Regions from separate parts of the Kitasatospora sp. NPDC048365 genome, predicted to be linked through region 2. Evidence: riboswitches for the same ligand, from Rfam matches in the RefSeq annotation. Region 2 holds a riboswitch; each other region holds the start of a gene.
What was found. Region 2 has a riboswitch for cobalamin ahead of ACGFX4_RS22060 (cobalamin biosynthesis protein). Riboswitches for the same ligand answer to the same signal wherever they lie in the genome.
Positions count from the first base shown of each region.

Region 1: linked by a shared signal. The riboswitch ahead of ACGFX4_RS00800 (ribonucleoside-diphosphate reductase subunit alpha) and the one ahead of ACGFX4_RS22060 (cobalamin biosynthesis protein) in region 2 are both predicted to bind cobalamin.
Region 3: linked by a shared signal. The riboswitch ahead of ACGFX4_RS12895 (prenyltransferase/squalene oxidase repeat-containing protein) and the one ahead of ACGFX4_RS22060 (cobalamin biosynthesis protein) in region 2 are both predicted to bind cobalamin.
Region 4: linked by a shared signal. The riboswitch ahead of ACGFX4_RS25175 (HoxN/HupN/NixA family nickel/cobalt transporter) and the one ahead of ACGFX4_RS22060 (cobalamin biosynthesis protein) in region 2 are both predicted to bind cobalamin.

Region 1 covers NZ_JBICYJ010000001.1:168,412-175,989, forward strand. The annotation lists gene ACGFX4_RS00780 (HD-GYP domain-containing protein) at 1-756, shown strand, start outside; gene ACGFX4_RS00785 (tetratricopeptide repeat protein) at 850-1,836, shown strand; gene def (peptide deformylase) at 1,896-2,522, shown strand; gene ACGFX4_RS00795 (ribonucleotide-diphosphate reductase subunit beta) at 2,584-3,600, opposite strand; gene ACGFX4_RS00800 (ribonucleoside-diphosphate reductase subunit alpha) at 3,600-6,014, opposite strand; cobalamin riboswitch at 6,176-6,319, opposite strand; gene ACGFX4_RS00805 (GNAT family N-acetyltransferase) at 6,402-6,896, opposite strand; gene ACGFX4_RS00810 (helix-turn-helix domain-containing protein) at 7,166-7,578, shown strand, end outside.
Region 2 covers NZ_JBICYJ010000021.1:73,704-81,281, forward strand. The annotation lists gene ACGFX4_RS22050 (putative cobaltochelatase) at 1-326, opposite strand, end outside; gene ACGFX4_RS22055 (cobyric acid synthase) at 362-1,879, opposite strand; gene ACGFX4_RS22060 (cobalamin biosynthesis protein) at 1,872-2,813, opposite strand; cobalamin riboswitch at 2,847-2,986, opposite strand; gene ACGFX4_RS22065 (transcriptional regulator) at 3,175-3,840, shown strand; gene ACGFX4_RS22070 (alpha/beta hydrolase) at 3,933-5,048, shown strand; gene ACGFX4_RS22075 (hypothetical protein) at 5,195-6,685, shown strand; gene ACGFX4_RS22080 (CDP-alcohol phosphatidyltransferase family protein) at 6,747-7,578, opposite strand, start outside.
Region 3 covers NZ_JBICYJ010000010.1:120,092-127,669, reverse strand. The annotation lists gene ACGFX4_RS12920 (hypothetical protein) at 1-634, shown strand, start outside; gene ACGFX4_RS12915 (prenyltransferase/squalene oxidase repeat-containing protein) at 749-1,825, opposite strand; gene ACGFX4_RS12910 (class I SAM-dependent methyltransferase) at 1,822-2,553, opposite strand; gene ACGFX4_RS12905 (glycosyltransferase family 4 protein) at 2,669-3,988, opposite strand; gene ACGFX4_RS12900 (TetR family transcriptional regulator) at 4,213-4,806, shown strand; cobalamin riboswitch at 4,888-5,011, shown strand; gene ACGFX4_RS12895 (prenyltransferase/squalene oxidase repeat-containing protein) at 5,082-6,455, shown strand; gene ACGFX4_RS12890 (SCO2322 family protein) at 6,452-7,138, shown strand; gene ACGFX4_RS12885 (energy-coupling factor transporter transmembrane protein EcfT) at 7,193-7,578, shown strand, end outside.
Region 4 covers NZ_JBICYJ010000026.1:58,868-66,445, reverse strand. The annotation lists gene ACGFX4_RS25205 (peptide-N4-asparagine amidase) at 1-854, shown strand, start outside; gene ACGFX4_RS25200 (DUF6445 family protein) at 923-1,609, shown strand; gene ACGFX4_RS25195 (hypothetical protein) at 1,646-2,491, shown strand; gene ACGFX4_RS25190 (N-acyl homoserine lactonase family protein) at 2,510-3,205, opposite strand; gene ACGFX4_RS25185 (phosphatidylinositol-specific phospholipase C domain-containing protein) at 3,357-4,406, opposite strand; gene ACGFX4_RS25180 (ArsR/SmtB family transcription factor) at 4,545-4,907, opposite strand; cobalamin riboswitch at 4,988-5,180, shown strand; gene ACGFX4_RS25175 (HoxN/HupN/NixA family nickel/cobalt transporter) at 5,212-6,315, shown strand; gene ACGFX4_RS25170 (YciI family protein) at 6,407-6,823, opposite strand; gene ACGFX4_RS25165 (EamA family transporter) at 6,918-7,578, opposite strand, start outside.

The DNA.
Region 1 (7,578 bases), on a different contig from region 2:
CGCACCGGCCTGCGGTTCGGCGCGGCGCTGGACGACCGGCTGCGGTCGTTGCTGTCGATCGGATCGGCGATCGTCGCGACCGGGCTGCTGCTGAGCCTGCTGGCGGGCGAGGTGGGGCTGTGGGCGCTGCCGCTGTTCTGCGTGCCGCTGCTGCTGGCGCAGACCTCGTTCCGGCGGGCGGCGGCGGTCCGGGCCACGACCGGGCAGACCATCGGGACGCTGGCGCGGGCGACCGAGGTGGCGGGCTACACCACGCCGGGGCACGCGCGCCGGGTGGCGGACACGGCGTGCGCGCTGGGGCGCGAGCTGGGCCTGGGGAGCCGGGACCTCGCCCTGCTGGAGTACGCGGCGCTGATGCACGACATCGGCCAGCTGTCGCTGGTGGAGCCGGTGCCCGGCGGGGCGACGGCGCTGCTGCCCGATCCCGAGCAGCAGCGGATCGCCCGGCTGGGCAGCGAGGTGATCCGGCGGACGGGCGTGCCGCACCAGGTGTGGCAGCAGGTCGCCCGGCTGGCGGACCCGTGCCGGCTGCCGGACGGCCGCCCGGACACCACGTTGCCGCTGGCGGCACGGATCATCCGGGTGGCGAACGCGCACGACGACCTGGTGACCGCGGCCCGGGGCCGCGGGGTGCCGGAGCCGGCCGGGGGGCTGGAGGCGCTGGAGCGGCTGCGGCTGGAACGGGGCCGCTCCTACGATCCGGCGGTGCTGGACGCGCTGGCCAGAGTGGGCAGCAGGGTCCGCGGAGCGGACTGAACGGGCGTGCGGGGAGCGCGGCCGGTGGGTGCCGTGGTTGGATGCGGTCGAGAGGGGAACACCACCCGGTGACCACGACGGCAGGGACGGAACGTGAGGATCTTCCATCGCGCACGGCACCGGCCGTCTGCCACCTGGCGGCAGACGACCGACCGGGCCTTCACGCTGATCGGCGACGGCCGGTACGAGGACGCGGGGGCGCTGCTGGTGATGGCGGCCGACCTGGAGCCGTGGCTGTCCGACTCCTGGTTCAACCTGGCCCTGCTGCACAAGTTCCGCCGGGACTGGGAGCAGGCCCGCAGCGCGGGGCTGCGCGCGGTCGCGCTGCTCGACCGCCAGCACGGCGCCCCGGACTGGTGGAACCTCGGCATCACCGCGACCGCCCTGCAGGACTGGCCGCTGGCCCGCCGGGCCTGGCAGGCGTACGGCCTGCGGCTGCCCGGCGCGGCGGTCGGCGCGGACGGCCCGATCGAGCTGGACCTGGGCACCACGCCGGTGCGGCTGTCCCCGGACGGTGAGTCCGAGGTGGTGTGGGGCCGGCGGCTGGACCCGGCCCGGATCGAGGTGCTGTCGATCCCGCTGCCGTCCTCCGGCCGCCGCTGGGGCGAGGTGGTGCTGCACGACGGCGCCCCGCACGGCGAGCGGGTCGCGGACGGGGTGGCGTACCCGGTCTTCGACGAGATCGAGCTGTGGGCGCCCTCGCCGGTGCCGACCTGGGTGGTGCTGCTGCAGGCGGCGACCGCCGGCGACCGGGACGCGCTGGAGCGGCTGGTCGCGGACGCCGGGTACGCGGCGGAGGACTGGACGTCCTCGGTGCGGCTGCTGTGCCGGGCCTGCTCGGAGAGCCGGATGGCGATCGACGACGGCCACACCGCGCACCACGACCCGCACGACGACGGCGATCCGCTGCACCCCGGGCACCTGAGCCACCTGAGCCAGGCGGGCGCCGGGATGTCCTGGCTGGTCGAGCGGGAGTGCGGGATCGCCGCGCCCGCCTCGCTGGTGCGCACCCTGCTGGACCGCTGGGTGGCGGCGTCCCCGGCCACCCGGGCGTACCGGGATCTCGAGGAAGTGTGCTGATCCGCCCCGTAGGCTGGACCGGTACACCCCGAGTGGATCGACACGGAGCGGATTGAGGCATGGCGGACGAGCACGACCACGAGCACGACCACGAGCACGACGAGACCCAGGTCCAGAAGGTGGTCGGTCAGGAGCCGGACCTCAGCAGGGGCACCGCGCGCCCGATCACCGTGGTCGGCAACCCGGTGCTGCACCGTGAGACGAAGACGGTGACCGAGTTCGACGCCGGGCTGTCCGAGCTGATCGACGACATGTTCCAGTCGATGTACGCGGCCGAGGGCGTGGGCCTGGCGGCCAACCAGATCGGCGTCGACCTGAAGGTCTTCGTCTACGACTGCCCGGACGACGAGGGCGTGCGCCACATCGGCCACGTGGTCAACCCGGTGCTGGAGGACCTGCCGGCCGGCCGCCGCACCCTGGACGACTCGCAGGAGGGCTGCCTGTCGGTGCCCACCGCCTACCAGGAGCTGGCCCGCCCCGACCACGCCGCGGTCACCGGCCAGGACAAGGACGGCAACCCGATCCGGGTCGAGGGCAGCGGCTTCTTCGCGCGCTGCCTGCAGCACGAGACCGACCACCTGTACGGCTACCTGTACATCGACCGGCTGTCCAAGCGCGACCGCAAGGACGCGCTCCGGCAGATGGCCGAGGGCACGCCCAAGTACGCGACCGTGCCGAACGACTGACGGGCCGTCGGTACGCGCAGGGCCGCCCCCGGGTCGGGGGCGGCCCTGCGTGCTGTCCGGCCTAGAAGTCGTCGTCGAAGGAGACCGAGCCCTCGACGGCGACCTGGTACGCGGAGACCCGGCGCTCGAAGAAGTTGGTCAGCTCCTGGACGTTCTGCAGCTCCATGAACCCGAAGGGGTTGCTCGAGCCGTAGCGGATCGGCAGGCCGAGGCGGGCCAGGCGCTGGTCGGCCACCGCCTGCAGGTACTCGCGCATCGACTCGGTGTTCATGCCGGGCAGGCCCTCGCCGCACAGGTCGCGGGCGAACTGGAGCTCGGCCTCGACGGCCTCCTCCAGCATCTCGGTGACCTGCTTGGCCATCTGGTCGTCGAAGAGGTCGGGCTCCTCCTCGCGGACGGTGTCCACCACCGAGAACGCGAAGTCCATGTGCATGGACTCGTCACGGAACACCCAGTTGGTGCCGGTGGCCAGGCCGTGCAGCAGGCCGCGGCTGCGGAACCAGTACACGTACGCGAAGGCGCCGTAGAAGAACAGGCCCTCGACGCAGGCCGCGAAGCAGATCAGGTTCAGGAGGAACGCGCGGCGGTCCTCCTTGGTCTGCAGCGAGTCGATGTGGTCGACCGCGTTCATGTACTTGAAGCAGAACTGCGCCTTCTGGTGGATGGAGGGGATGTTCTCCACCGCGGCGAAGGCCGCGTTGCGGTCCTCCGGGTCGGGCAGGTAGGTGTCGAGCAGCGTCAGGTAGAACTGGACGTGCACGGCCTCCTCGAACAGCTGGCGCGACAGGTACAGCCGCGCCTCCGGGGAGTTGATGTGCTTGTAGAGGCTCAGCACCACGTTGTTGGCGACGATCGAGTCACCGGTCGCGAAGAAGGCGACCAGCCGGCCGATCATGTGCCGCTCGCCCTCGCTGAGCTTGGCGAGGTCGGCGACGTCGGAGTGCAGGTCCACCTCCTCGACGGTCCAGGTGTTCTTGATCGCGTCCCGGTACCGGTCGTAGAACGACGGGTAGCGCATCGGACGGAGGGTCAGCTCGAAGCCCGGGTCGAGCAGCATCTTGCGGTTCTCGGTGCTCATTACTGGCAGGCCTCGCAGGACTCGGGGTTCTCCAGGGAGCAGGCGATGGCGTCCTGCTCCTCCTGGGAGAGGGTCGGGGTGTTCACGGGCTGCGGCGCGGCGGTGCGGGCGGCGCCGGAGGCAGCCTGGGCGATCCGGGTGGCCGGGCGCGAGCGCAGGTAGTAGGTGGTCTTCAGACCGACCTTCCACGCGTAGGCGTACATCGAGCTGAGCTTGCCGATGGTCGGCGCCGCCATGAAGAGGTTCAGCGACTGGCTCTGGTCGATGTACGGCATCCGGGCCGCGGCCAGGTCGATCAGCGCGCGCTGGGGCAGCTCCCACGCCGTGCGGTACAGCGAGCGGACCTCCTGCGGCAGCCAGTTCAGCTCCTGGACGGAGCCGTTGGCGTCGCGCAGCGCGTCCCGGGTCTGCTGGTCCCAGACGCCGAGCTCCTTGAGCTCGCGCACCAGGTACGGGTTGACCTGGAGGAACTCGCCGGACAGCGTCTCGCGCTTGAACAGGTTGGAGACCTGCGGCTCGATGCACTCGTAGACGCCGGCGATCGAGGCGATGGTCGCGGTCGGCGCGATCGCCAGCAGCAGCGAGTTGCGCAGGCCGGTGGTGGCGATCCGGGCGCGCAGCGCGTCCCAGCGACCGGCCCACTGCGGGGCGGCGGTCGGGAAGTGGTCGATGTGCAGCTCGCCGCGGGCGGCGCGGGTCTCGCCGTACGCCTCGTGGCGGCCGAACTGCTCGGCCAGGTCCGCGGAGCGCTCGTAGGCGGTGAGCATGATGCGCTCGGAGATCAGCGTGGAGAGGGTCTTCGCCTCGGCGGAGTCGAAGTCGATCCGCAGCTGGAAGAAGACGTCCTGCAGGCCCATCACGCCCAGGCCCACCGGGCGCCAGCGGGAGTTGGAGGTGCCGGCCTCGGTGGTCGGGTAGAAGTTGATGTCGATGACCCGGTCGAGGAAGGTCACCGCGGTGCGCACGGTGGCGTCCAGGCGGTCCCAGTCCATCGCGTTCACCAGGTCGGCGGCGGTGGCGCCGGCGGCGACGTGGGCACCGAGGTTGACCGAGCCGAGGTTGCAGACCGCGGTCTCGGAGTCGTCGGTGACCTCCAGGATCTCGGTGCACAGGTTGGAGGAGTGCACCGTGCGGCCCGGCAGCGCGGTCTGGTTGGCGGCCCGGTTGGAGGCGTCCTTGAAGGTCATCCAGCCGTTGCCGGTCTGCGCCAGGGTGCGCATCATCCGGGCGTACAGGGTCTGCGCCGGGATGGTGCGGACGGCCTTGCCGGCCTGCTCGGCCTTGCGGTACGCCTCGTCGAAGTCGGCGCCCCACAGGTCGACCAGCTCGGGGACGTCGGCGGGGGAGAACAGCGACCACTCCTGGTCGGCGTTGACCCGGCGCATGAACTCGTCCGGGATCCAGTGCGCCAGGTTGAGGTTGTGGGTCCGGCGGGCCTCCTCGCCGGTGTTGTCGCGCAGCTCCAGGAACTCCTCGATGTCCGCGTGCCAGGTCTCCAGGTAGACACAGGCCGCGCCCTTGCGGCGGCCGCCCTGGTTGACGGCGGCGACCGAGGCGTCCAGGGTGCGCAGGAACGGCACGATGCCGTTGGACTGGCCGTTGGTGCCGCGGATCAGCGAACCGCGCGAGCGGATCCGGGAGTAGGACAGGCCGATGCCGCCGGCGTGCTTGGACAGCCGGGCGATCTGCGCGTAGCGGTTGTAGATCGAGTCCAGGTTGTCCAGCGGCGAGTCCAGCAGGTAGCAGGAGGACATCTGCGGGTGCTTGGTGCCGGAGTTGAACAGCGTCGGGGAGCTGGTCAGGTACTCCAGGCGGCTCATCAGGGTGTAGAGCTCGGCCACCTCGGCGACCGACTGCTCGGTGTCGCCGACCGCCAGGCCCGCCGCCACGCGGAGCAGGAAGTGCTGCGGGGTCTCGACCACCTTGCGGGTGATCGGGTGGCGCAGCAGGTACCGGGACTGCACGGTGCGCAGGCCGAAGTACTCGAAGCGGTCGTCGCCCTGCAGGTCGACGAGCGCGTCGAAGACGTCCGCGTGCTTCGCGACGAAGGCCGCGGTGACGTCGCCGATCAGGCCCTCGGCGTGGCCGACGGCGATCGAGGCGGCGAAGGAGACGGCACCCTGGGAGACCGCCTCGTCCTGGATCTCCAGGGCGAGCAGGCGGGCCGCGAGCTTCGAGTACTGGGGGTCCTCGGCGATCATCGACGCGGCGGCCTCCACGGCCAGCCCGCGCAGCTCGGCGAAGTCCGAACCGGCGTGGCGGCCGCGCAGCGCGGCGGCGGCGACGTGGCCGGGGTCCACCTGGGGGAGGTCGGTGCTGCGGTCGGTGAGCAGCCGAAGCAGCGCCGCACCGGGGTCGGTGAAGGCGTCGGCGGATCCCTGGGCGGGCAGGGTGACTGAGGCAGCGACGGTCAAGGCGCACTCTCTCCTGTGGCGGCAGCGGACGGTACGAGCCCGGACGCGCGCACAGGCAGGGGAGGAGAGCGCGCCGAAACGCTTCAAGCGCGCGAAGATCCACCCCCGGCCCGCCCACGAGGCCCGGACGGCACAGCTGTGCACCGAGGCGTCTGCGGGGAAGCCGTGTGCACACCGTCGGCAGGTCCTCGGACTGTGCGGGCCGGGGTACGCCGAGCCCGCTCACCGTTGCGGGGCAGTCCCGGACTCGCACCGGGTTCCCCTGCGTTCGACAGCGAGAGTGAGCATACATGTAGTGGCGTGCGGAGCTGGAAGCCCCAGATGTAGTGGCGGCGTGTCGTGTCCGTGCGGTGTCCGTGCGGTCGCGCGGAGCCACCCTACGACCCGTCAGAAGGCCAACGCGTACACCAGGAGGTCGATTCCGGGGCGCGGCTCCCAGTCCCGGGAAGGGGTCCGGACGAAGCCCAGGCGCTCGTACAGGCGGTGCGCGGCGGTCATCGCGGGCCGGGTGGAGAACGCCATCCCGGCCAGCCCCAGCTCGCGGCTGCGGTCCATCGCCGCCCGCACCAGCGCCTCGCCGACCCCGCGCCCGCGGGCGGCCGCGCCGACCGCGAGCATCCGGATCTCGCCCTCCTCGGGCCGGGCGATGTCGGCCCACTCGGTGCCGCCGACCGCGAAGGTCACGCAGCCGAGCACTCTCCCGTCCGCGGCGTCGACCGCGACGAGGAGCTCGGCCTCCGCGCTGCGCCGGCCGGTGTCCCGGAGGAGCCGGACGTAGTCGCCGTCCGCAGGGGTGTGGCCGTCGCCGACGAACGCCTCGACGGTGACGTCACCTGCGGCGACGAGGTCCTCGGGGCGGGCGCGGCGGATGACGGTGTCCATCCGGACAGTCTGCCGGAAGGGCCGTGCAGCCGGTCGGGGAGGGCCGGGTCCACCGGGTAGCCGCCCGGGCGGTGCCAGTTGTCCCGCCCGTGCCGGCCGGTGCGCTCCAGGTCGCGGCCGACCAGGGCGCCGAGCAGTCCGAAGAAGCCGATGATGCCCATCAGGGCGAGCGCTGAGGTCATGCCTCCACTCTCCCGGCGCGCCGACCGCCTCGCGAGTGGCAGAAACGCACGCTTGCCGAAAGATCCTGCCAACGGCATCCTGGAGCCATGCTGAAGAACGTCGTCGCCGTGGTCCTGGAAGAGGTCCACCCCTTCGAGCTCGGGGTCGCCTGCGAGGTCTTCGGCCTCGACCGCGGCGAGGAGGGCCTGCCGGTCTACGACTTCGCCCTGGTCGGCGACCGGCCCGGCCCGATGCGCACCCACGCCGGCTTCACCGTCGACGTCCCGCACGGCCCCGAGCGGATCGCGCAGGCCGACCTGGTCGTCGCCACCGCCACCGGGGTCCGCGACAGCTACCCGGAGCCGCTGCTGGAGGCGCTGCGCGCGGCCCACGACCGCGGCGCGTACCTGCTCTCCATCTGCAGCGGCAGCTTCCTGCTCGGCGCCGCCGGGCTGCTCGACGGCCGGCGCTCCACCACCCACTGGAAGCACGCCGAGACCATGGCCCGGCGCTTCCCGCT
Region 2 (7,578 bases):
TACGCCTTGACGCCCTCGGCGAGCGCGCGTTCCAGGTCGAGCGAGCCGACCACGCGGTCCTCGGAGACGCCGACCGGCAGTTCGACCAGCTGGGCGGGCCGCAGGTCGGCGTCGGCCGCGTCGTGCGGGCCGTCGGGGCACTGCGGGTCGGGCGCGGCGGGGTCGCAGGCGAAGCGGCAGCCGGGCACGGTGGCGATCTCCGGCAGCAGGCCGGCCAGCGCGCGCACCATGGTGGACTTCGCGGTGCCCTTCTCGCCGCGCACCAGCACGCCGCCGACGGCGGGGGAGACGGCGTTGAGCAGTAGGCCCAGCCGCAGGTCGGACATTCCGACGATCGCGGTGAACGGGTAACGGACGTCGGTCACTTGCCGGACTCCCCAATGGCTCCTGGCGGCACGAACGGCATTCCGGCCGGCGCTCCGCCCTCGATCAGCTTCCACAGCGCGTCGGTGTCCGCGTGCTCCTCGATCAGGTCGCCGAGGCGGTCGAGGCGCTCCTCGCGGGCGGCGGCGAAGGAGATGTCCGGCGCGGGCACGAACGCCCGGCCGGAGACGGCCGCCACCTCGCGCAGGAACGCCCGGCGGAAGCCGTCGTTCTCCAGCGCCCCGTGCCAGGTCGTGCCCCACACCGCGCCCACCCGGCACCCGTCCAGGAACGCCTCCTCCGCCGAGTCGTCGACCGTCACCACGCCGTGGTGGATCTCGTACCCCTCGACCCGCTCCCCGTACGCCTCGCCGACCGGACGGGCCAGCACCTTCTCCCGGCCGAAGACCACCCGGGTCGGCAGCAGGCCGAGGCCCTCGGCGCCGCCGGTCCTGGACTCCACCTCGTCGACGATCTCCCGGCCGAGCATCTGGTAGCCGCCGCACACGCCGAGCACCGGCCGTCCGGCCGCCGCCCGCGCCTTGAGCGGCGCCTCCATGCCGCGCTCGCGCAGCCACGCCAGGTCCGCGACGGTGGCCCGGGTGCCGGGCAGCACCACCAGGTCGGCGTCGGCCAGCTCCTCGGGGCGGGTCGCCCAGCGGACCAGCACGCCCGGTTCCTGCGCCAGCGCGTCCAGGTCGGTGAAGTTCGACAGCCGCGGGAAGCGCACCACGGCCACCCGCAGCACGTCCGCGCCGACCGGTCCGGCGCTCGCGCCGGACGCCACCACGGTGGTGAGGTCCAGCGAGTCCTCGGCGTCCAGCCACAGGCCGCTCAGCATCGGCAGCGTGCCCAGCACCGGACGGCCGGTCAGCTCGCGCAGCATCTCCAGGCCGGGCGCCAGCAGCCGCGCGTCGCCGCGGAACTTGTTGACGAACCAGCCCGCCACCAGCGCCTGGTCCTGTGCGGAGAGCAGCGCCAGCGTCCCGTACATCGCGGCGAAGACGCCGCCGCGGTCGATGTCGCCGACCACCACCACCGGCAGCTTCGCCGCCGTGGCCAGACCCATGTTGGCGATGTCCCGGTCCCGCAGGTTGATCTCGGCGGGCGAACCGGCGCCCTCGCAGATCACCACCTCGTACCGGCTGCGCAGGTCGGCCAGGCACTCCAGCGAGCGCTCCAGCAGGTACGGCTTGCGCTCCCGGTAGTCCAGCGCGCCGACCTCGGCGACCGGCCTGCCGAGCAGCACCACCTGGCTGCGGGCGTCCGCGCCGGGCTTGAGCAGCACCGGGTTCATCGCCGCCTCCGGCTCGACCCGGGCGGCCTGCGCCTGCATGGCCTGCGCCCGGCCGATCTCCGCGCCGTCGGCGGTGACGAAGGAGTTCAGCGACATGTTCTGTGCCTTGAACGGGGCCACCCGCACGCCCTGCCGGGCCAGCCAGCGGCAGATGCCCGCCGTGACCACGCTCTTGCCCGCGTCCGAGGTCGTTCCCGCGACCAGCAGGGCGTTACCCACGCCCGCCTCCCTTCAGCAGCGCCCGCGCGCCGACCGTGACCGCCAGCGCCAGAGCGCCGACCCGCCGGGACAGCCGGCAGGCCCGTTCGATGTCCGCGACCGCCACCGGCCGCAACTCCCCGCCGAGCACCGGCCGGTGCTCGACCCGGGTGCCGTACGTCAGGGTGCCGCCGAGGCGGACGCCCAGCCCGCCCGCGAACGCCGACTCCGCCTGGCCCGCGTTCGGGCTCGGGTGCGAGGAGCCGTCGCGCCGCCAGACCCGCCACGCGCCGGCCGGGGACGGCGCGGCCGCGACCGTCAGCAGCGCGGTCAGCCGGGCGCCCGGCCAGCCCGCGACGTCGTCCAGGCGGGCGGAGGCCCAGCCGAACCGGCGGTGCCGCGGCGACTTGTGACCGACCATCGCGTCCAGCGTGTTGACCGCCCGGAACGCCAGCAGGCCCGGCGCGCCCGCGACCGCGCCCCAGACCAGGGCGTTGACCACCGCGTCCGCGGTGTTCTCGGCCACCGACTCGACCACCGCGCGGGCGATCTGCTGCCCGTCCAGCGCGCTCGGGTCCCGGCCGCACAGGTGCGGCAGCCGCTCCCGGGCCGCCGCGAGGTCACCCGCCTCCAGGGCCCGGCCGACGGTCCGCGCCTCCCGGGTCAGCGAGGTCCCGCCGAGCACCGTGAACGCCGCCCCCGCCGCCAGTGCCGCCCGGCCGACCGGCCGGTGCCGCAGGGCCCGCTCGGCGGCCAGCGCGCCGGCCGCGACCGTCCCCACGCAGGCGGCGGTGTAGAGCGCGCCGGCTCCCCGGTGGTCGCGCCACAGCGCCCGCTCCAGGCGGGACGCGGCACCGCCGAACAGGGCGACCGGATGGCCGCGCCGGGGATCGCCGAGCCGCGCGTCCGCGAGATAGCCCGCGACGGCGCCCAGCACGTACGGGGCAGCCCGCATGCGCGCGTGTCCTCACTCAGGGTCCGCGCCCTGGATCGACGAGAGCGGAGGCGAGAGTGTCGTGGCTCCCGGGGTCGCGCATCGCGCCCCGGTGACAGTGGCGGGACCGCGCCGGACTCGCACCGGCTTCCTCTGCATGCCTCCGTAATGGCCCAAGGATCCCATCACGCTGTCGGACCGGCAGTCAACCAAGCCCGCGGAGGGGTCGGTCACACCGACCCGCCGTCACTACCTCCGAGTAGGCGGCCGGTTCGCACCCCCCGCGTCCGTACGATCGTCCAGTTCCCGGCAGGGGCGGTGACCTGCGCTTCGTGTCTTCAGCGGCTGGGTCGCCCGACGGTGGCGCCCGTACGTTCGGGCCATGCGACGTCGACAGCCGCCCGCCCCCGCCCCGGTGCCGTTCTCCCCGGCCGCCGCCCGTGCGCACCGCGCCGGCCTCGGCCTGACCCCGGACCAGGTCGCCGAGGGCATGGCGGCCCACGGCGTCCGCCTGCTGCCCGGCCACGTGCTCGGCTGGGAGAGCGGCCAGATCCGGCCCACCGAGGAGGAGTTCATCGCCCTCGCACGGGCCCTGTGGTGCCCGCCCGCCAGCCTGATGGGCGTGCCGCCCGCCACGCTGCGGGACCACCGGGTGGCCCGGGAGCTCGGGCAGGAGCAGACCGCCCGGCGGATCGGCATCTCCCTGGCCGCCTACCGGAAGGCCGAGGAGACCGGGACCTGGAGCGGCGACGAGGACCAGACCTGGGCGCTGGCCCAGGCCCTGCGGCTCGGCCTGCGCCAGCTGGTGCAGGTCACCGACCGGACCGCCGAGCTGGAGCAGCGCCTCAAGCAGGCCGTGGACGGCCGCTGGCAGGCCCAGCTGTCCGCGGTCGCCCGGATCGTCCCGGCCGAGCCCGGCCGGCTGGAGGCCGCGCTGGCGGCCCTGCAGAACGAGTACCTCGTCCCCACCCACTGGGGCGCCACCGCGCCGCCCCCGCCGAAGGTGCCGCCGGCGACCCGCTTCTGGGAGCTGCTGGAGGGCCGCTGACGCCCCAACGGCCGCCCCCGCTGGCCGCGCACCGCCGAACGGGGTGGACTGGTGACCGTACTCAGTCCACCTCCGTCCCACCGGGGAGCGCTATGCGTTGGGGAACCGCCGCGATCGTGGCCGCCGCTGCCGTCGGAACGGGAGCGGCGGTCCTGCTGCTCGGGCGCAAGGTCTCCGACCGGGTCGTCAGGCCCGCCCCCGCCGGACCGACCGGCCCCGCGTCGCTGCGCGTCCACGACCTCGGCGCGGGCCGGGTCACCATCACCCGCAGCCCGGAGTCGGTCCGCCCCGGCCACTACGCCCTGGAGTGGGCCGACGGCGGCCACGCGGTGGTCGGCGAGATCCTCTCCACCGACGTGCAGAGCGTCTCCCGCCGGCTGGAGCGCGCGGACAGCGGCACCCTCACGGTCGGCACCGAGGTCCACCTCACCCCCCGGGTCCACCTCGGCGACCCGCGCACCGCGCTCGGCCTGGACTTCACCGACACCGCCGTGACCGGCGAGCTCGGCCCGATGCCGGCCTGGCACACCGCGGGCATCCGCGGCACCTGGGTGGTCCTGGTGCACGGCCCGGGCGCCGACCGGAGCCAGGCGCTGCCGGTGCTCCCGCTGCTGCACGGCCTGCGGCTGCCGACCCTCACCGTGACCCACCGCGGCGACGCGGGCGCGCCGCCCTCGCCCGACGGCATGAGCCACTTCGGCGAGAGCGAGTGGCGCGACGTGGAGTCGGCCGTGCGGTACGCGCTGGACCGGGGCGCCGGCCGGGTGGTGCTGTACGGCTGGTCGCTGGGCGCGACCATGGCGCTGCAGACGGCGGCCCGCTCGGCCTGGGCGGACCGGATCGGCGGGCTGGTGCTGGACTCCCCGGTGCTCGACTGGGACGCCTCGGTCCGCCGGGAGGCCGTCCGGGCGGGCATCCCGGCCGCGCTGGCCGAGCTCGGCGCGCTGGCCGCCCGGGGCCGCACCGGCGTGGACCTGGCGGGCTTCGCCCGGCTCGCCGCCGGCGGCGACCTGCACGCGCCGACCCTGCTGCTGCACAGCCCCTCCGACTCGATCGCGCCGTTCGCCGCCGCCCGGCGGCTGGCCGCGCGGCGCGAGGACCTGGTGAGCCTGCAGCCCGTCCCGGACGGGGAGCACGCGGCGCTGTGGAACGCCGACCCGGACCGGTACACCGAGGCGCTCCGGCGCTTCCTCACCCCGCTGCTCTGAGCTGATCCGGACATGCCAGGTCAGCGTACGCACCGGCCCGGTTCGCCCTGCTCTGCCCGGTCTGCGGGCCGCCCGTCGCCCGGCGGCCCGAGACGGTGCGGCATCCGATGTGACAGAAGGCCGGTGCACGGGGAAGACTGCACGGCGTGACGTCTCGGAACCCGCGCGACCGTGATGCCTCGCACCAGCCGCTCAGCAGCGGTGCGACGGTGACCCGTCTGCCTGGCACGGCCAACCGGGCCGACGGCGCCGCCCCGGGCGCCCCGGGTGCCGGTGCCGTCCGCCGCCGCGTCCCCCCCAAGCCCGGCCGCGGCCGGGTGCCGGTGCCGGACGGCTTCCCCGCCCCCGCCGAGCTCGCCCCGCTCGCCCGCCGGATGCTGGTCGACGCCGTGCGCGTCGCCCGCTGGGCCGGCGAGCTGGAGCACGTCGACAAGCGCGGCGAACTCCTCCCCGACGACGCCCGCGCGGCCGGCCGCGCCCTCGCGATGACGGTCGGCGCCGCCGCCAAGGCCTGGGGACAGGCCCTGCTGGTCGGCCTGGTCGAGCTCCGCGACGGCGGCGCCGGCCCCGGCTGGCGCCTGCACGCCTGGGAGCGCGACGACGAGGCGGTGATCCGCGGCTGGTCGGCGCTGTTCGACGCCTGGACCCTGCTCGCGCCCGTCCCGCCCGCCGCGCTGCGCGGCGTCTTCGCCCAGCTCGCCGGGCAGGCCGTGGACCTCGCCCCGCAGCTGCTCTCCTTCCTGCACCTGGTCGACGGCCCGGTCCCCGACAGCGAGCTGCTGGAGATGCTGCGCCGCGGCCTGGACGAGCGCCGGCACGTCTCCGGCGTCTCCCTGCTCTCGCCCGTCCCGCACGCCGCCTCCGCGGTCTCCGCGGTCCGCGGCACCTGCCGCGAGCCGCAGATCGACGTCCCGTACGTCCCCTCCGACGTCGCCGCGGTCCTGGACTGGATGCTGGACGGCCTCGCCGCCGTCGGCGCCCTCGGCCGGGCCGACGAGGCCGCCGAGCTCTCCCCGCTCGGCCACTGGGCGGTGCGCGCCAAGCTGGAGGAGATCTGCACCGTCGCGCAGACCGCGGCCGGGCACATCGAGCAGAGCGCGCCCGAGCTGCTGGAGGCCTGCGCCGCGTACTCCCCGGGCCCGGCCCGGGCCGAGTTCCGCGCCTGGGTGGCGGCCCGCCCGGTCGACCGGGCGGTCGCCGAGCTGCTGGACGCGGCCCGCGGCGAGGACGCGCTGGTGCGCGGTCTGGCCTTCGAGGCGCTGCGGGTCGCCGGCGGGACGGCCGAGCAGGCCGTCCGCGGCGCCGTGGAGGAGGCCGTGCTGCGGCCCTACGCCCTGCTGTGGCTCGCCGAACAGCTGGACGAGGGGGGAGTGTCCCCCGCCGACGTGCTGGGCGCGGAGGACGCCGCCTGGCTCTGGGTGGACACCGCCGCCGCCGTCCTGGACCACGGGGACACCGCGCTGCTGGTCGGCCACGTCGAGGGCGCCTCGGCGGGCGAGCCGGTCCGGCTCTTCAACCGGGCCCGCCAGTCCGGCCACCCCCGCGCCGCGTCCGTCCTGACCGCCGTCGCCGGTGTCCACCCGGACCCGGCGGTCGCCCGCGCGGCGCGCCGCAGCGCCTTCAGCGTCGTCAAGTAGGCAACGCAAAGACCGAGGGCGCGAAGAACGATGTTCTTCGCGCCCTCGGTCTTTGCGTGCCTTACTTCGAAGCGGCGCGCTTCGCCCGCACGTCGCCGACCTTCTGGCCGACCTTGCGGCGGATCACCAGCAGCGGCGCCATGGCCGCCAGGGTGATCTGCGCGACCGCGCCGATGTGCATCAGCGTGTCGCCGCCCGGCAGGCCCGCCGCCCAGGAGGCGAGGCAGCCGATCGAGACGACGATCCAGGCCAGCGTGGCGGTGGCCAGCAGGCCCTGCGGCTTCGGGTACTCGATGCGGCTGACCATCAGGTACGCCACGCCGGAGATCATCAGCAGACCCGGCACGAACGGCGGGTCGAGCAGCACGATCGCGATCACGGTCATCGCGCCCATCGGGCAGGGCATGCCCTGGAAGATCCCCGGCCGCATCTTGACGGCCGAGAACCGGGCCAGCCGCAGCACCACCGCGAGCAGCACGGTCAGCGCGATCAGCGCGGACAGGCGCTGGTCGGAGCCGGGGGAGACGATGCCCCAGACCGCGACGAAGTACGCCGGCGCGATACCGAAGCTGATCAGGTCGGCGAGGTTGTCCAGCTCCGCGCCGAGCGCGGAGGAGCGCAGCTTGCGCGCCACCAGCCCGTCGAAGAGGTCGCACATCGCGCCGATCAGCAGCAGCGTCACCGCGGTGGCGGCGCTGTGCTTGACCGGGGCGGCGGACTCGCCGGTCAGGTGCGGCATCAGGATCCCGGTGGTGATCGAGTAGATCGCCAGGAAGCCGCAGACGGCGTTGCCCAGGGTCAGGAAGTCGGCGGTGGACAGGTGCTGCGGCGAGCGGGGAGCACGGAGCTCGCGGTCGCGCGCCCAACGGCGGCGGCGCAGTTCGGTCTCCTCC
Region 3 (7,578 bases), on a different contig from region 2:
GCTGGCGCTGGCCGGTGCCGCCGCGGCCGGTCCGCTGGTGCCCGCGCTGCAGGCGCCGCTGCTGTCCGACAAGCCGGCCACCCCGCCGGCGGCGCCGGGCTTCCAGTACGCCGGTGTCCCCGGCGGCCAGCCCGGTCAGCCGGGCCAGCCCGACCAGTTCGGCCAGCACGGCGGTCAGCACAGCGGCCAGTACGGCTACCCGGGCGCCCCGGCGGGCCACGCCGACCCGGCCGCCCAGGCCCAGGCTCAGGCCCAGGCGGGCCACCCGCTGGCCCAGACCACGCCGCAGCCGCAGCCGCACCTCGCGACCCAGGTCCAGCCGCAGGTCCCGTACGGCCAGCAGCAGCCGGCCGCCGGCTACGGCTTCCCGGCCCCGGTGGGCGCGCAGCCGCAGGACCACACCCCGGCGCCCGCTCCGGCGGCCGCCGCGGCCCCGTTCGCGCCGTTCTGGTTCGCGGTCCCGGCCGTGCGCCGGCTCGCGCCGAAGGACAACCCGGCCGGCGCCCCGGTCGGCGAGCTGGTCCCGGGCACCTGGTACCTGGCGGTCGACCAGCGCGGCACCGCGCTGGTGGCGCAGCTGCCGGACGGCACCCACGGCCTGCTGAGCGACACCACCGGCATCCAGCGCGGCTGACCGGCCCGGCGGCCGCCGCAGGCACGCACAACGCCCGAGGGGCGCGGAGCTCACGCTCCGCGCCCTCGGGCGTTCCGGGCCCCTGGCGCCCGGCACCGGGCAGCCGGCACCGGGTCAGCAGCAGTCGTCGACGACCAGTCCGCTCGGCAGCTGGTCGCCGCCGAAGACGGTCACCGTGGCGTGGTCCCCGCCGAGCGCGGCGACGGCGAGCAGCAGCGCGCCGGCGGTCCAGGTGGTGCGCTCCTCGGGCCAGATCGCGTCGTCCTCGAAGACGTACCCGGTCCAGTACGAGCCGTCCTCGTGGCGCAGGTGGCGGATCCAGCGCAGGATCTGCACGGCCCGGTCGGACTGGCCGACGGCCCACAGCGCGAGGGCGAGTTCGGCGCTCTCGCCGCCGGTGACCCAGGGCCGGTCGCTGACGCAGCGCACGCCGAGGCCGGGGACGACGAAGCGGTCCCAGTCGCGTTCGATCCGCTCGGCGGCGGCGTCGCCGCGCAGCGCGGTGCCGAGCACCGGGTAGTACCAGTCCATCGAGTAGCGGTCCTTGTCGAGGAACCGCTCGGGGTGGTGGGTGACGGCGTGGCCGAGCCGGCCGGCGGCGAGCTCCCAGTCGGGCTGGGGCTCCTCCAGGTGGTCGGCGATGGCGAGTCCGCAGCGCAGGGCGTGCAGGATCGAGGAGGAGCCGGTGAGCAGCGCCTCCTGGGGCGCGGTGCCGTCCTCGTCCTGGCGCCAGGAGATCGGGCCGTCGGGCAGCCGCAGGCCGACCACGAAGTCCAGCGCGCGGCGGACCGTGGGCCAGATCCATTCGAGGAAGGTGTCGTCGCCGGTGGAGAGGTGGTGGTGCCAGGCGCCGACCGCGACGTACGCGCAGAAGTTGGTCTCCTTGGCGCTGTTGCTGACCACCACCGGGCCGCCGTCGGCGGGGTGGGTGTAGCCGGCGTACCAGGAGCCGTCGGGGTTCTGGTTCTCGGTGAGCCAGCGGTAGGCGGCCTCGGCGGCGTCGTGCCGGCCGGCGGTGTCGAGGGCCATCGCGGCCTCGGTGTGGTCCCAGGGGTCGAGGTGCCCGCCGGTGAACCACGGGATGGCGCCGTCCGGCCGCTGGTCGGCGAGGATGGTGCGCACGGTGGCGGCGGCCTGCTCGGCGTCGAGGACGCCGTCCAGCAGCAGCGCCTCCGGGATCGCGGCCGTCACTCGCCGGTCCGCGGCTTGGAGGCGTACACCACGAAGGACTTGCCGATCACCGGGTTGAGCGCCTTCTCGGCGGCCTTGGTGATCCTGCTGATCACCGGGGTGCCGACGATGTCCCAGACCAGCAGCTGGTGGTAGGCCTTGACCGGCAGTGCCTTGTCGTTGTTGACGCCGACCGCGCACTTGATCCACCAGTACGGGGAGTGCAGGGCGTGCGCGTGGTGGGTGCCGTACGGCTCCAGGCCGGCGCCGCGGACCTTCTCCACCAGCTCGTCGCCCTTGTAGATCCGGATGTGGCCGCCCTCGACCTCGTGGTACTCGTCGGAGAGCGCCCAGCAGATCTTCTCGGGCAGGTAGCGGGGCACGGTGACGGCGAGCAGGCCGCCGGGCTTGAGCACCCGGACCATCTCGGCGAGCACGCCCTTGTCGTCGGGGATGTGCTCCATCACCTCGGAGATGATGATCTTGTCGAAGGTGTCGTCGTCGAACGGCAGGTTGAGCGCGTCGCCCTCCATCGCCACCGCGCTGGCACCGGCCGGGGCCTCGCCGGCCTGCTCCATGGCGGCGAACCACTTGCGGACCTCGGCGATCTCCTCGGCGTTCTGGTCGAGGGCGACCACGTTCGCGCCGCGCCGGTAGCACTCGAACGCGTGCCGGCCGCCGCCGCAGCCCAGGTCGAGCACCCGATCGCCTGGGGCGAGCGGGAAGCGGGAGAAGTCGACGGTCAGCACTGCTGGGCTCCCATTCGTTGCTGCTTCGGGTCCTGCGGAGGGTGGATGACAGAGCGTGGATGACGGAGCGTGGGTGACGGAGCGCGGGTCGACGGCCCGACGGGCGCCGGTCCGCTCAGCCGACGTAGCGCCAGCCGGGGCCGGAGCGGGCGCGCTGCCCGGCGCCGGTGGCGATGGCGGCACGGTAGCGCTCGGCGGTCAGTTCGGCGGCGCGGCGCCAGGTGAACCGGGCGAGCACCCGCTCGCGTCCGGCGGCGCCGAGGCGGGCGCGCAGCTCGGGGTCGTCGAGCAGGCGGCCGAGCGCGCCGGCCAGCGCGCCCGCGTCGCCGGGCGGCACCGCCAGGCAGGTCTCGCCGTCCGGGCCGGCCACCTCGGGGATGGCGCCGCCGGTGGTGGCGACCAGCGGGGTGGCGGTGGCCATCGCCTCGGCGGCGGGCAGCGAGAAGCCCTCGTACAGCGAGGGCACGCAGGCCACCTCGGCGGAGCGGTACAGGTCGACCAGTTCGGTGTCGCTCAGGCCGGTGCGGAACTCGATGTGCGGCTCCAGGCCGAAGCGGCGCACCGCGTCGGCGACCGGGCCCTCGCCGCGCTGCGGCTTGCCGACCACCACCAGGTGCGCGTCCCGCTCGGTGCGGACCTTGGCGAGCGCCTCGACCAGGTGGACCAGGCCCTTCAGCGGGACGTCGGCGCTGGAGGTGGTGACGATCCGTCCGGGGACCACCGCGACCGCGTCCGAGGGGGACCACAGGCGGGTGTCGGCGCCGATCGGCACCACCGAGATCGCGCCGGGCGCGGCGCCGAGGTCCTCGGCGATCTCCGCCTTGGAGCTGGCGGAGACGGTGATGATGTGGTCGAGCCGGCCGGCGACCCGCTTCTGCATCCGGGTGAAGGCGTACCAGCGGCGCTTGCCGAGCCGCTCCAGCCGGGTGCCGGCGGCCGCGATCTCCAGCCGGCGGTCCACGGTGATCGGGTGGTGCACGGTGGTGACCAGCGGGAAGCCGTGGCGCTCCAGGCCGAGCAGGCCGTAGCCGAGGGTCTGGTTGTCGTGGACGACGTCGTAGCGGCCCTTGTGCCGGGCCAGGTAGCGGCGGGCGCGCAGCGAGAAGGTCAGCGGTTCGGGGAAGCCGCCGGTGCGCATGGTGGCGAACTCCAGCAGGTCCACCGGGCCGCGGAACTCGCCGGCGGCCGGGGTGCGGAACGGGTCGTCCGAGCGGTAGAGGTCCAGGCTCGGCAGTTCGACCAGGCGGACCGAGCCGGTGCCCTCGACCGGGTCCAGCACCGGGTACGGCTGGGCGCCGATCACGTCCACGTGGTGGCCGAGGTTCGCGAGCTCCCGGGAGAGGTGGCGGACGTAGACGCCCTGGCCGCCGCAGAACGGGTCGCCGCGGTAGGAGAGCAGGGCGATGCGGAGAGACGGCGGCGGCTGCGCGGTCATCCTGGGGCCCCTTATCCCTACTCACCGGGACCGGCGACGGCCGGTAAAGTAGATCACGTTTCACGGGTGGTGCTGGCCTCCTGTCGTCCACGGGGTGAACGACGAGAGTCCTCGAAGATTACCGGGCCGTAGCTTGCTGTCCCGAGCCAGGGCAGGTGATTCACGCCACGCCGGGAACTCTTCCACAGACCGCTTCGTCCGGACTGCCGTTCCAGGGGGCCGCCTTGACCTCGACCACCGTCGCCGACGGTCCGCTCACTCCGCGTCAGGCGGAGCGGCGGCGCCGGATCCTGCGCGCCTCGACCGCGCTGGCGGCCCGCGGCGGGTACGAGGCGGTCCAGATGCGCGAGGTCGCCGAGGACGCCGAGGTGGCGCTCGGCACGCTGTACCGGTACTTCCCGTCCAAGGTGCACCTGCTGGTCGCGGTGATGCGCGAACAACTGCTCCACCTGCACGAACAGGTCCGCCGCCACCCGCCGACCGGCGAGGACCCGGCCACCCGGGTCGCCGAGGCGCTCACCGCCGCCTTCCACGCGCTGCAGCGCGAGCCGAGGCTGGCGGAGGCGATGGTGCGGGCCCTGTCCTTCGCCGACCGCTCGCTGAGCAGCGAGGTGGACGAGGTGTCCGGGCTGACCTCGGCGATCGTCCTGGAGGCCGCCCGGCTGCCCGGCCCGCCCAGCGCCGACCAGCAGGCCGCGCTGCGGGTGATCGGGCACACCTGGCACGCCACCCTGCTGGCCTGGCTGTGCGGGCGCGCCTCGCTCCAGGAGGTCCGCGCCGACCTGCACACCGCGGCCCGGCTGCTCACGGCCGGCTGACCGCTCCGGGCGGCCGCGGGAACGGACAGGAACAGGTTCCAGTTTCCGGCGGGGGACGGCGGGGCGGTTAGAGTGCCTGGCGCGACAACAACTTCATCCGCTCTCCGCCAGGGGGAAGCCGGTGCGAATCCGGCGCTGACCCGCAACCGTGAGCCGCCCACCCGGCGGCGCAGTCGGACTGCCCGGCGGAGGGCGAGCGGCCGTCTCCGTCGTGGTCTACGGGTGGCCCGGTGCTCCCGGGCCGCTGCCACCGCTCACCGAAAGGCACCCTCTCCATGATCACCCCTGCCCGTCTGGGCTCCGCCGTCCTGGCCGGGCTGCTGCTGGCCGGCACCGCCGCCGCCCCCGCCCTGGCTGAGTCCGCCTCCGCCACGCCGAGTGCCCCCGCCTCCTCCCCGAGCACCGCCCCGAGCACCGCCACCACGCCGGCGCCGGCCGCCGTACCGGCCGGGCTGTACGGCAAGGGCGACCCCGGCTACGACGGCGTGTGGCGGCAGTCGCTGGCCCTGACTGCGCTGAAGCAGAACGAGGTCGTGCCCGCCGAGTCCGCCGTCGGCTGGCTGCTCGGTCAGCAGTGCGCGGACGGCGGCTGGCCGTCCTTCCGGGCCGACACCGCCACCGCCTGCGACCCGAAGACCGAGGACTCCAACGCCACCGCCGTCGCCGTCCAGGCACTCGTCGCCCTCGGCGGCCACACCGAGCCGGTCGCCAAGGCCGTGCAGTGGTTCAAGGCCAACCAGAACACCGACGGCACCTGGTCCTACAACCCGGGCAGCCCCGGCGACACCGACTCCACCGCGCTCGCCGTCTCCGCGCTGCTCGCCGCCGGCGCCGACCCGGCGGGCGTCGCCCGCGACGGCCACAGCGCGTACGACGGCCTGGCCGGCTTCCAGCTCGGCTGCGCCTCCCCCGCCGACCAGCGCGGCGCGTTCGCCTACCAGCCGGTCGCCGGCAGCCCGCTGACCGCCAACGTCCTCGCCTCCTCGCAGGCCGCGCTCGCCGCCGCCGGCGGCCGCCTCCCGGTCACCGCCGACAACCGCGCCGACGCCCCGGCCAAGCCGCTGACCTGCGCCGACGGTGCGGCCGCCGGCACCGTGGCCCGCGCCGACTCGGCGTCGGCCGCGGCCGCGTACCTCACCGCGAAGCTCGCCGCGGGCGGCCAGCGCCTGCTCCTGGACACCCCCGGCGCCACCCCCGGCCCGGACTTCAACGCCACCTCGTGGGCGGTGCTCAGCCTGGTCCAGGCCGGGCACGCCAAGGAGGCCGCCAGCGCCGCCGACTGGCTGGCCGGCAACGGCTACGCCTGGGCCGCGCAGGGCAAGAACGGCACCGACCCGGCCGCCGCCGCGACCCTGCTGCTGGTCGCCCGCGCCACCAAGCTCGACCCGTACAACTTCGGCGGCACCAACATGGTGCAGCTGCTGATCGACGCCGGCCCGAAGCCCGCCTCCGTCCCGGCGGCCGCCGCCGCGAAGGCCGCCAACGAGCCGGACGCCACCAAGGCCCCCGGCTCCGGCATCACCGAGCCCGACGAGAACGGCGGCTTCTCGGCCGGCTGGATGATCGGCGTCGGCCTCCTCGTCGGCGTCGGCGGCGGCCTGCTGCTCAGCCTCAACCGCCGCCGCACCACCCGCAACGGCGCCAAGTGACCGCCCGCACCACCCCGGCGCCGGCCCTCCGGCCGGCGCCGGCGGCCGCGCCGCTCGTCGCCCTGCTTCTCGCGGTGCTCGTCGCGCTGGTGGCCGCGCTGGTCGCCGTCGCGCCCGGCGCGCAGGCGGCCGGGTACCGGTACTGGTCGTTCTGGAAGTGGTCCGGCTCCGCGTGGGCGTACCAGCAGGTCGGTCCGGCCGGGTTCGTCCCGGCCGACGGCGCGGTGGACGGCTGGCGCTTCGCGGTGAGCCCGGACGGTGGCCAGGACGCCGCCCGGCCCACCGCCACCGGCGAGTTCACCGCGATCTGCGCCGACACCCCGCCCGCCGCGGGCCGCAAGCGGGTCGCCGTGGTGCTGGACTTCGGCACCGCCGCCGACGCCCCCGGCGGCGAGCAACCGCCCGCGCCGCGCACCGCGTGCGCCGCCGTCCCGGCCGCCGCCTCCTCCGCCGACGTGCTCGCCGCCGTCGCCCCGCCGCTGCGCTACGACTCCGCGGGCGTGCTCTGCGCCATCGCCGGATACCCCCGCGCGGGCTGCGCCGACACCGTCGCCGCACCGGCGGCCCCGGCAGCCGGCGGCGCACCCGCCGACGACGGCCCGTCGCTCGGCCTGGTGGCGGGCGGCGCGCTGGTCGCGGCACTCGCCGCCGGCGCCGTCTGGCAGGCCCGCCGCCGCCGCTGACCCGGGAAGATCCAGGGAAGAGTCAGGGAAGAGCCAGGGAAGAGACCCACCACCATGCCATCGCCCCCCGCCCGCCGCCTCGGCCCCCGCCTGCTGCACCCCGGTGCGTGGTGGCTGTGGGCGCTCGGGCTGGCCGCCGGCGCGTCCCGCACCACCAATCCGGTGCTGCTGCTCCTGATCGCGGCGGTCGCCGGGTACGTGGTCGCGGCCCGGCGCAGCGACGCGCCGTGGGCCCGCTCCTACGGGGCGTTCCTGCGGATCGGCCTGGTGGTGCTCGGGCTGCGGCTGGCGTTCGCGGTGGTCCTCGGGTCGCCGGTGGGCGGCACCCACGTGCTGGTCACCCTCCCCCATCTCCCGCTCCCCGCCTGGGCGCAGGGCGTGCGGCTCGGCGGACCGGTGGCCGTCGAGGGCGTCCTGTTCGCCTGCTACGAGGGCCTGAA
Region 4 (7,578 bases), on a different contig from region 2:
CCGTCGACGGCCGCACCGCCGGCGCCGTCCAGCCCTACCCGGTGATCTACACCGGCGGCTGGGATCCGCTGCTGTGGCGGCCCACCCAGGGCATCTTCGCCTTCGAGCTGCCCGCCTACCGCCTCGACCTCACCCCGTACGTCGGCCTGCTCACCGACGGCCGCCCGCACCGGATCGGCATCGAGGTCAACGCGGCCGAGAGCCAGTCCAACGACCTGTGGACCGGTCAGGTCAACCTGCTGGCCGGCCTCGACCGGGGCAGCGCCCGCACCACCGGCGCGCTCACCGAGCACGCGGTCGCCGACCGGGCCGCCGTCTCCACCGCCCTCACCGACCACGGCGGCGGCAGCGGAGACTGGCAGGTCACCGCCGCCCGGCACGACCTCGCCCGCGGCTGGGTGCAGACCTCGCACGGCCGGATCACCACCGAGGTCCGCGAGGACCTCGCCTTCACCTCCCGGCAGACCCTGCGCGACAGCGGCAACGACCTCGTCCTGCACAACACCGCCGACCTCACCCACACCGTCGCCACCTGGGGCGGCGGCCCCCGGCGCACCACCACCGTGCACGAGAGCGAACCGCTCGACGTCACCTACCGCTACGCCCACGACGCCGCCGGCGGCAGCGACCAGCGCACCGCCATGGAGCTCGGCTACCACCGCGACACCACCGAGGCCACCGGCGCGCACGTGCTGACCCGCGCCACCGTCGACCACGTGCTGCGCCCCAGCGCCCACCGCGCCGACGGAGCGGCCACCGTCCGCACCGGATCCTCGTACGAGGACTACCGCTCGACCGGCCCGGAGGGCCCGTACCGCCGCACCATCACCACCCTCGACGGCTGGCTGACCTAGGACAATTTGACCGAGCGTTGACCGGATCGGGGGAGAGTCGTGGGGCATGCGGCTCCTAACCTCGCCGCATGCCCCCACAGCTCCGGCGGCCGCCCGGGCCCGCGCTGCCCGTCCTGCCGTACCGCAAGCCCACCCGCGGCCGCGACTACTGGGTCCTCGACGACGTCCTCCCCAACGTCGACGAGATCCGCGCCCGCTGCCTGGCCAAGCAGGACTGGGACCTCGGCTACCCGCACAAGCCCGAGGCCTGGCCCGGCATGCGCGCCATGCCCGCCCTCGAACCCGACGAACTCGCCCACGTCGAGGCCCTGGTCGCCCGCACCGTCGGCGTCGACCGGGTCTGGGCCCTCGGGCAGGCCGAGGGCGGCACCTTCAACCACAACTGCGTGCAGGTCGTCGGCGAGGGCGAGAGCGAACCCCGCCCGCACACCGACTCCCGCGCCCTGTGCCGCTACGCCGCGGTCCTCTACCTCAACCCCGGCGTCCCCAAGCAGGCCGGCACCAGCTTCTACCGGCAGAGCCTCCCCGGCGGCCGCCTCGGCGGCAACGTCGTCCTGCCGCCGCACAACAACCTGGTCGAGGCGCTCGGCACCCGGTACGTCCCCGCCGACTCCTTCACCGAGGACTTCGCCGTCCCGCACCGCTACAACCGGCTGCTCCTCTACAGCGCCAACCTGATGCACACCGCCACCGGCTACTGGGGCAGCACCCTGGAGGACAAGCGGATGACCGCCGTCTTCTTCTGGATGGCGTAGCCGCGCGCTGTCCGACCTGGCAGGCACACTGGGCGGGTGAAGATCAGGACAGTGGCCCCCGGCCTGCGCGAGATGCAGCTCGACGGCGAGGAGTGGGACGCGGCGTACGCCGACCGCTTCGCCGCCGGTGACTGCGAGGGCCTCCTGCTCGGCACCGCCGGGCCGGGCCGCGGCACGGTCGACATCGGGTTCGTCCGCGACGTGCCGGGCCTGCGCTCCGTCCGCCTGGGCCTCGGCATCGCCGACCCCGGGCCGATCGGCGACTGCCCCGGGCTCACCCGGGTCCAGATCGGCCTCGACCAGCGCGGCCGGGTCGACTTCTCCCGCCTCACCGGCCTCACCGACCTGCAGGCCCCGCCGCAGGTCGGCATCGAGACGGTCGCCGACCTGCGGGAGCTGCGCGAGCTGTACGTCCCCGGTTGGCGCAGCGGCAGCCTCGAACTCCTCGGCGCCAAGCCGCGGCTGGAGTTCCTCCGGATCGAGTGCCGCCGCAACGGCACGCTCTCGCTCGCGGGCGCCGAGGCCATGCCGGCGGTCCGCCGGATGTGGATCTACGACGGTCGGCTCTCCGACACCTCCCGGCTGACCGCGCTCCACGAGCTGACCGAGCTCAGCCTGATCGGCGCCAAGCCCGCCGACCTCGGTTTCGTCGCGGGCCTTCCGGCTCTCGCCGACCTCACCCTCGAGAACTGCGGCCCGCTCCCCACCCTGGCGCCCCTCGTCGGCCACCCGAGCCTCCGCGAGGTTGCCGTCACCGGATCCAGCACCGTCGCCGACGGCGACCTGCACCCCCTGGTCGACAACCCCGCTCTCACCGGTATCTGGCTGGAACGCGGCGCCCCGCACTACACCCACCGCCCCGCGCAGGTCCGCCGCGGCTGAGACGGTCTGCCGTCGGGCTCAGGGCTCCCAGACGCAGTGGTCGTGGGCGAAGTGGACGCGTTGCGGTGCGAGTTCGGCGAGCCGGTCGTGCCAGGCGGGGTGGGGCGGGAGGGGCGGTTCGAGGCCGGCCAGGGCGGCCCGGCGGGCGAGGTGGGCGGCGGCGTACTCGGTGGCGGTGTCGTGGGCCTGGCCGGCGAGGACGTGGGTGCCGGCGGGGGTGGTGACGGCGAGGGACTGGTGGCCGTCGGTGTGGCCGGGGGTGGGGAGGACGCGCAGGCCGGGGAGGGGTTCGGCCTCGCCGTGGAGCTCGCGGTAGGTGGCGCCGGGGAAGTCGACGAGGTGGTCGGCGGTGTAGCCGCCGCGGCGGGCGGTGGCCAGTTCGACGGCTTGGACGAGGATCGGGACGCCGGGGAAGAGCGGGTTGCCGCCGCAGTGGTCGAAGTGCAGGTGGCAGTTGACGATCAGGGTGATGTCGTCGCGGGTGAGGCCGGCGTCCGCGAGGGCGGTGTCGAGCGGGCGGCGGCGGGGGCGGTAGTGGGCGTCGGTCTCCGGGCCGGCGTCGCCGATGCCGGTGTCGAAGAGGACGACGCCGTCGGGGTGGCGGACGGCGTAGCCGAGCGCGGGCTCGACGCGGGGGTGCGGGCCGCCGGTCTCGGAGGAGGGGCGGACGAAGTACCCGAGGTCGAGGCGGTGTATCCGGATGCTCTGGTCCATCCCGCCATCGTCGTCCGGGTACGGCCGGTCCCGGGGGGGGGGGGCCCCCCGCGGGCCCCCCCCCCCCCCGGGGGCGGGGGGCGGCGGCGGCGCCCCCCCCCCCCCCCCCCCCCCCCCCCCCCCCCCCCCCCAGGACCCCGGTGACGCGGGGTCAGCCGCGGGGCAGGACCAGGGACTGGACGGTCGGCAGCGAGCGCCAGTCGCTGGAGACGATGGAGGCGTGGGCGCCGGCGAGCTGCCGGGTGCGGGCGGTGGCCTGGTCGGCGGTGGGGGTGGTGCCGCTGATGGCGGGGGCGACGTTCTGCGCGTCGGTCATGGTGAGCAGGTAGTGCCGGGTGTCGTACCAGGAGGTGTCGATGGCGGTGTACGCGGCGGCGTCGCCGTCGAAGACGACGAACCACGGGCGGACGTTGGCCTCGTAGACCGAGCGCGGGTCGCCGCCGGTGGCGCCGTGGTAGGCGGGGAAGACCTGGGCCTGGCCGATCTTTCCGGCGGCCGAGAGGTCGCGCAGGTGGCGGCCGTACTCGACGTCGGTGTGCAGGGTGTCGAAGGGGTTGCCCTCCTCGAAAGAGCCCGGGATGACGTAGACCAGGGCGCGGCCGGCGAGGGCGGTGCGGCTGGGCCAGTTGCCGGCCCGGGCGGCGTCGTCGAGGGTGGCGTAGGCGCCGCCGCCGGGCTTGGCGAGCAGGTCGGCGGGGCGGAAGGCGGTGGAGCCGAGGTGGGCGGCGATCAGCGAGTCCAGCTGGGCGGGGCCCATGCCGCGGTTGGCGGCGAATCCGCCCTTGAGTTCGAGCTTGATGACGAGGGGGCCGCCGGTGGGGTGGGCGCCGAGCCAGACCCGGACGTCGTCGAGGCAGGTCTCCAGGTTCTTGTTGGCGCCGCCGGTGTAGAGCTGGGCGGGCGTGGTGGCGGTGACGCAGTTGTTGGCGTTGCCGAGCGGGTTGGAGTGGCTGACCTTCCACTCGGTGGTGACGGTGTCGGTCCAGGCGTCGAGCTCGATCATGCCGGTGCCGGTGTCGAGGCCCTGGGCGAGGTACGGGAAGGCGGCGGGGTCGTAGGTGTTGTGCAGGCCGACCGTGGTCGCGGAGCCGAACGGCAGGTCGCCGGTCCCGGCGGCCTCGGCGGTGGTGCCGGGGACCAGGGTGAGGGCGAGGGCGGTTGCGGTGAGCAGTCCGGCGGCGATGGCGCGGCGTACGGTCACGGGTGTCTCCTCGTCAGGTACCGGGCGGTGGCGGGGTTTTCCGCCGGGCAACCGCCGAGGAGAGCATGGGGGATCCGGGCGTCCTTCTGATGACATGACAAGAAAGACTGTCCGAATACAGCTACTCGGGAGTAGAGATCAGTCCCGTTCGCCCAGGACGCCGTGCGCGAGCACCTCGGCGACGGCGAGGTCGACCAGCCGGTAGCGCACCACCCGCCCGTCCCGCTCGCCGACGACCATCCCGGCGGCCCGCAGCAGCCGCAGCGCCTGGGAGACCGCCGGGTCGCGCATGCCGGTGGCGATGGCGAGGTCGGTGACGGCGAGCGGGCCGGTCTCGTGCAGGGCGAGCAGCAGCGAGAGCCGCCCGGGGTCGGCGAGCAGGGAGAAGCGCTCGGCCCAGGACCGGACGTGCTCGGCGTCGCCGATCGCGGCGATCGCCTCGCACACCCGGTGGCCGTCGATGGGCCGGTGGGCGGCGCGGTCGGCCGGTACGAGGTGCATGGGGGCATTCTCGCAGGCGGCCCGGTGGTGATCTTCGCCACCCGTCACACCTGCGCAGCTGTGCAGGCTTGCAGCCGTCGAACCGTCAGCTCTAGGGTGGTCCAGCCGTGGTGTTCGGGAAGACCGGTGCAAGACCGGAGCGGCCCTCGCCACTGTGATCGGGGAATGTCCGTACCCCTCATCTGCCACTGGGCGCACCGCGCCTGGGAAGGCGGGGTACGGGCGCTCAGCACCCCGTCAGCCAGGAGACCGGCCACGGCAGCTCACGAAGTGATTCCACGAGGTGCTGGAGCGTGACCCGCAGATGAGCCTGCCCGAAACCGCCGTGCCCGCCGCGGCCGGTGCCCTTCCGTCCTTCCGCTGGCGCCGCGAGGACACCGTCCGCACGGCCGGTCTGATGGCCGTCATCGTGCTGATGCACCTGGCGGCCTTCGGCACCCTGTTCCTGCTGGTGGTGCCGGAGCGCTACGAGGTCGGCACCCAGGTGTTCGGGGTGGGCCTCGGCATCACCGCGTACACCCTGGGCATGCGGCACGCCTTCGACGCGGACCACATCGCGGTGATCGACAACACCACCCGCAAGCTGATGGCGGACGGCAAGCGGCCGGTGTCGGTGGGCTTCTGGTTCGCCCTCGGGCACTCCTCGATGGTGGTGCTCATGGCGGCCCTGGTGGCCGGCGGCGCCCAGCTCGCGGGCGTGCTGATGGACGACGAGTCCACCACCCACCAGGTGCTGGGCACCGTCGGCACCACCGCGTCGGGCGTCTTCCTGTACCTGATCGCCGCGCTGAACCTGGCCGCGCTGACCGGCATCCTGCGGGTGTTCCGGAAGATGCGCGAGGGCACGTACGACGAGAAGGAGCTGGAGAAGCACCTGGAGTCGCGCGGCCTGATGAACCGGATCCTCGGCCGGGCGACCCGCTCGATCACCCGCCCGGGGCAGATGTTTCCGGTCGGCATGGTGCTGGGCCTGGGCTTCGACACCGCCACCGAGGTGACGCTGATGGTGATGGCGGGCTCGGGCGCGGCGGCCGGCCTGCCCTGGTACGCGATCGTCTGCCTGCCGCTGCTGTTCGCCGCCGGGATGAGCCTGTTCGACACCCTGGACGGCACCTTCATGAACTTCGCCTACCAGTGGGCGTTCTCCAACCCGGTCCGCAAGGTGTTCTACAACCTGACCATCACCGGCCTGTCGATCGCGGTGGCGTTCGTGATCGGCACCATCGAACTGGTCGCGGTGCTGCACGAGAAGCTGGACCTGACCGACCCGGTGACCGGCTGGATCGCCGGACTGAGCCTGGACAACGTGGGCTTCGCGATCGTCGGCCTGTTCGTGGTGGTCTGGGCGGCGGCGATCGGCTACTGGCGCCTCGCCCGGGTGGAACAGCGCTGGACGGCCCGCGGCTGACGGACCGTCGGCCGCGCACAGTCTCCGGCGCCGGGCTCCCGTGGGGGGAGGGCCCGGCGCCGGTCCGTCTCCCGGCCCGCCCCGCGGGCGGTCACATCCCCGGCGGCTCGTCCTCGATCGGGCAGACCACCACGTCGGTCGGCGTGCTGCCCTCGGGCATCGGGGCGGCGTACGCGCGCCGGGCGATCTCCACCGCGCGGTCGGGGCCCGCGCACTCGATCACCCAGTAGCCGGCGAGCACCGGCCGGTCCACGCCGTAGGGGCGGTCGGAGACGGCCGGTGACCCGTCCGGACCGGCGGTGACCACGACCGCGCGGGCCGGCTCGGCCAGGCCCCGGGCGTCCACCAGCTCGCCGGCCTCGGACAGCTCCCGGTTGATCCCGTCCATGTGCTCGACCGTCGCGGTCAGCGTCTCCCGGTCCCAGGCCGGGTACCCGGGGGTCGGACTGCCGGTCATCGCGTCGTAGTCGGCCTGGGTCGCATGGACCATGATCAGGAACTTCGGCATCGGACTCACCTCGCAGGAGCGGTCGCGCAGGAGTGGTCGCGTAGGAGTGGTCCCGCTCCGCAGAATCCTTCCAGCGGCGGCTCCCGGGCGCGCGTCAACCCGCGGCGAGCAGCAGCGTCCCGGCGACCGCCAGGCCGGCGCCGACCACCTGCACCCGGCGCAGCCGCTCCTTCAGCAGGCCGCGCGCCATCAGCGCGGTCACCACCGGGTACAGCGAGGCGAGGACCGCCGCCACCGCCGCCGAACCGCGGTGCGAGGCGGCCGAGAACGCGCCGTTCGCCGCCACGTCCGCGAGGCCCACCGCGGTCAGTGCCGCCAGGCTGCGCCGGGCGTCCGCCAGCCCGAGCGGCTCGCGTCGCCGCCGGGCCGCGTACGCCAGCATCCCGGCCCCGACCGCGGCGTTGCACAGCCGCTGCACGCACAGTGTCAGCAGCAGCCCGCCGCCGCTGGAGCCGTGCGCGATCAGCGCCAGCACGGCGCCGAAGGCCATCGCCGCGCCCAGGGTGAGCAGCAGCGCCTCCCGGCCGATGCCTCCGCCGCCGCGCTGCGGTCCGCCGGCCAGGGCCACGCCGGCCAGCGCCACCGCGATGCCCGCCGCCTGGACCGCGCCCGGGCGCTCGCCGAGGAACAGCCCGACGCCGATCGGCACCGCCACGCCGATGGTGGCCAGCGGCGAGACCACGCCCATCGGGCCGAGGGCCAGTGCCCGGTAGAAGGCGAGCAGTGCGAACGGGCCGATCACGCCCGCGGCGACG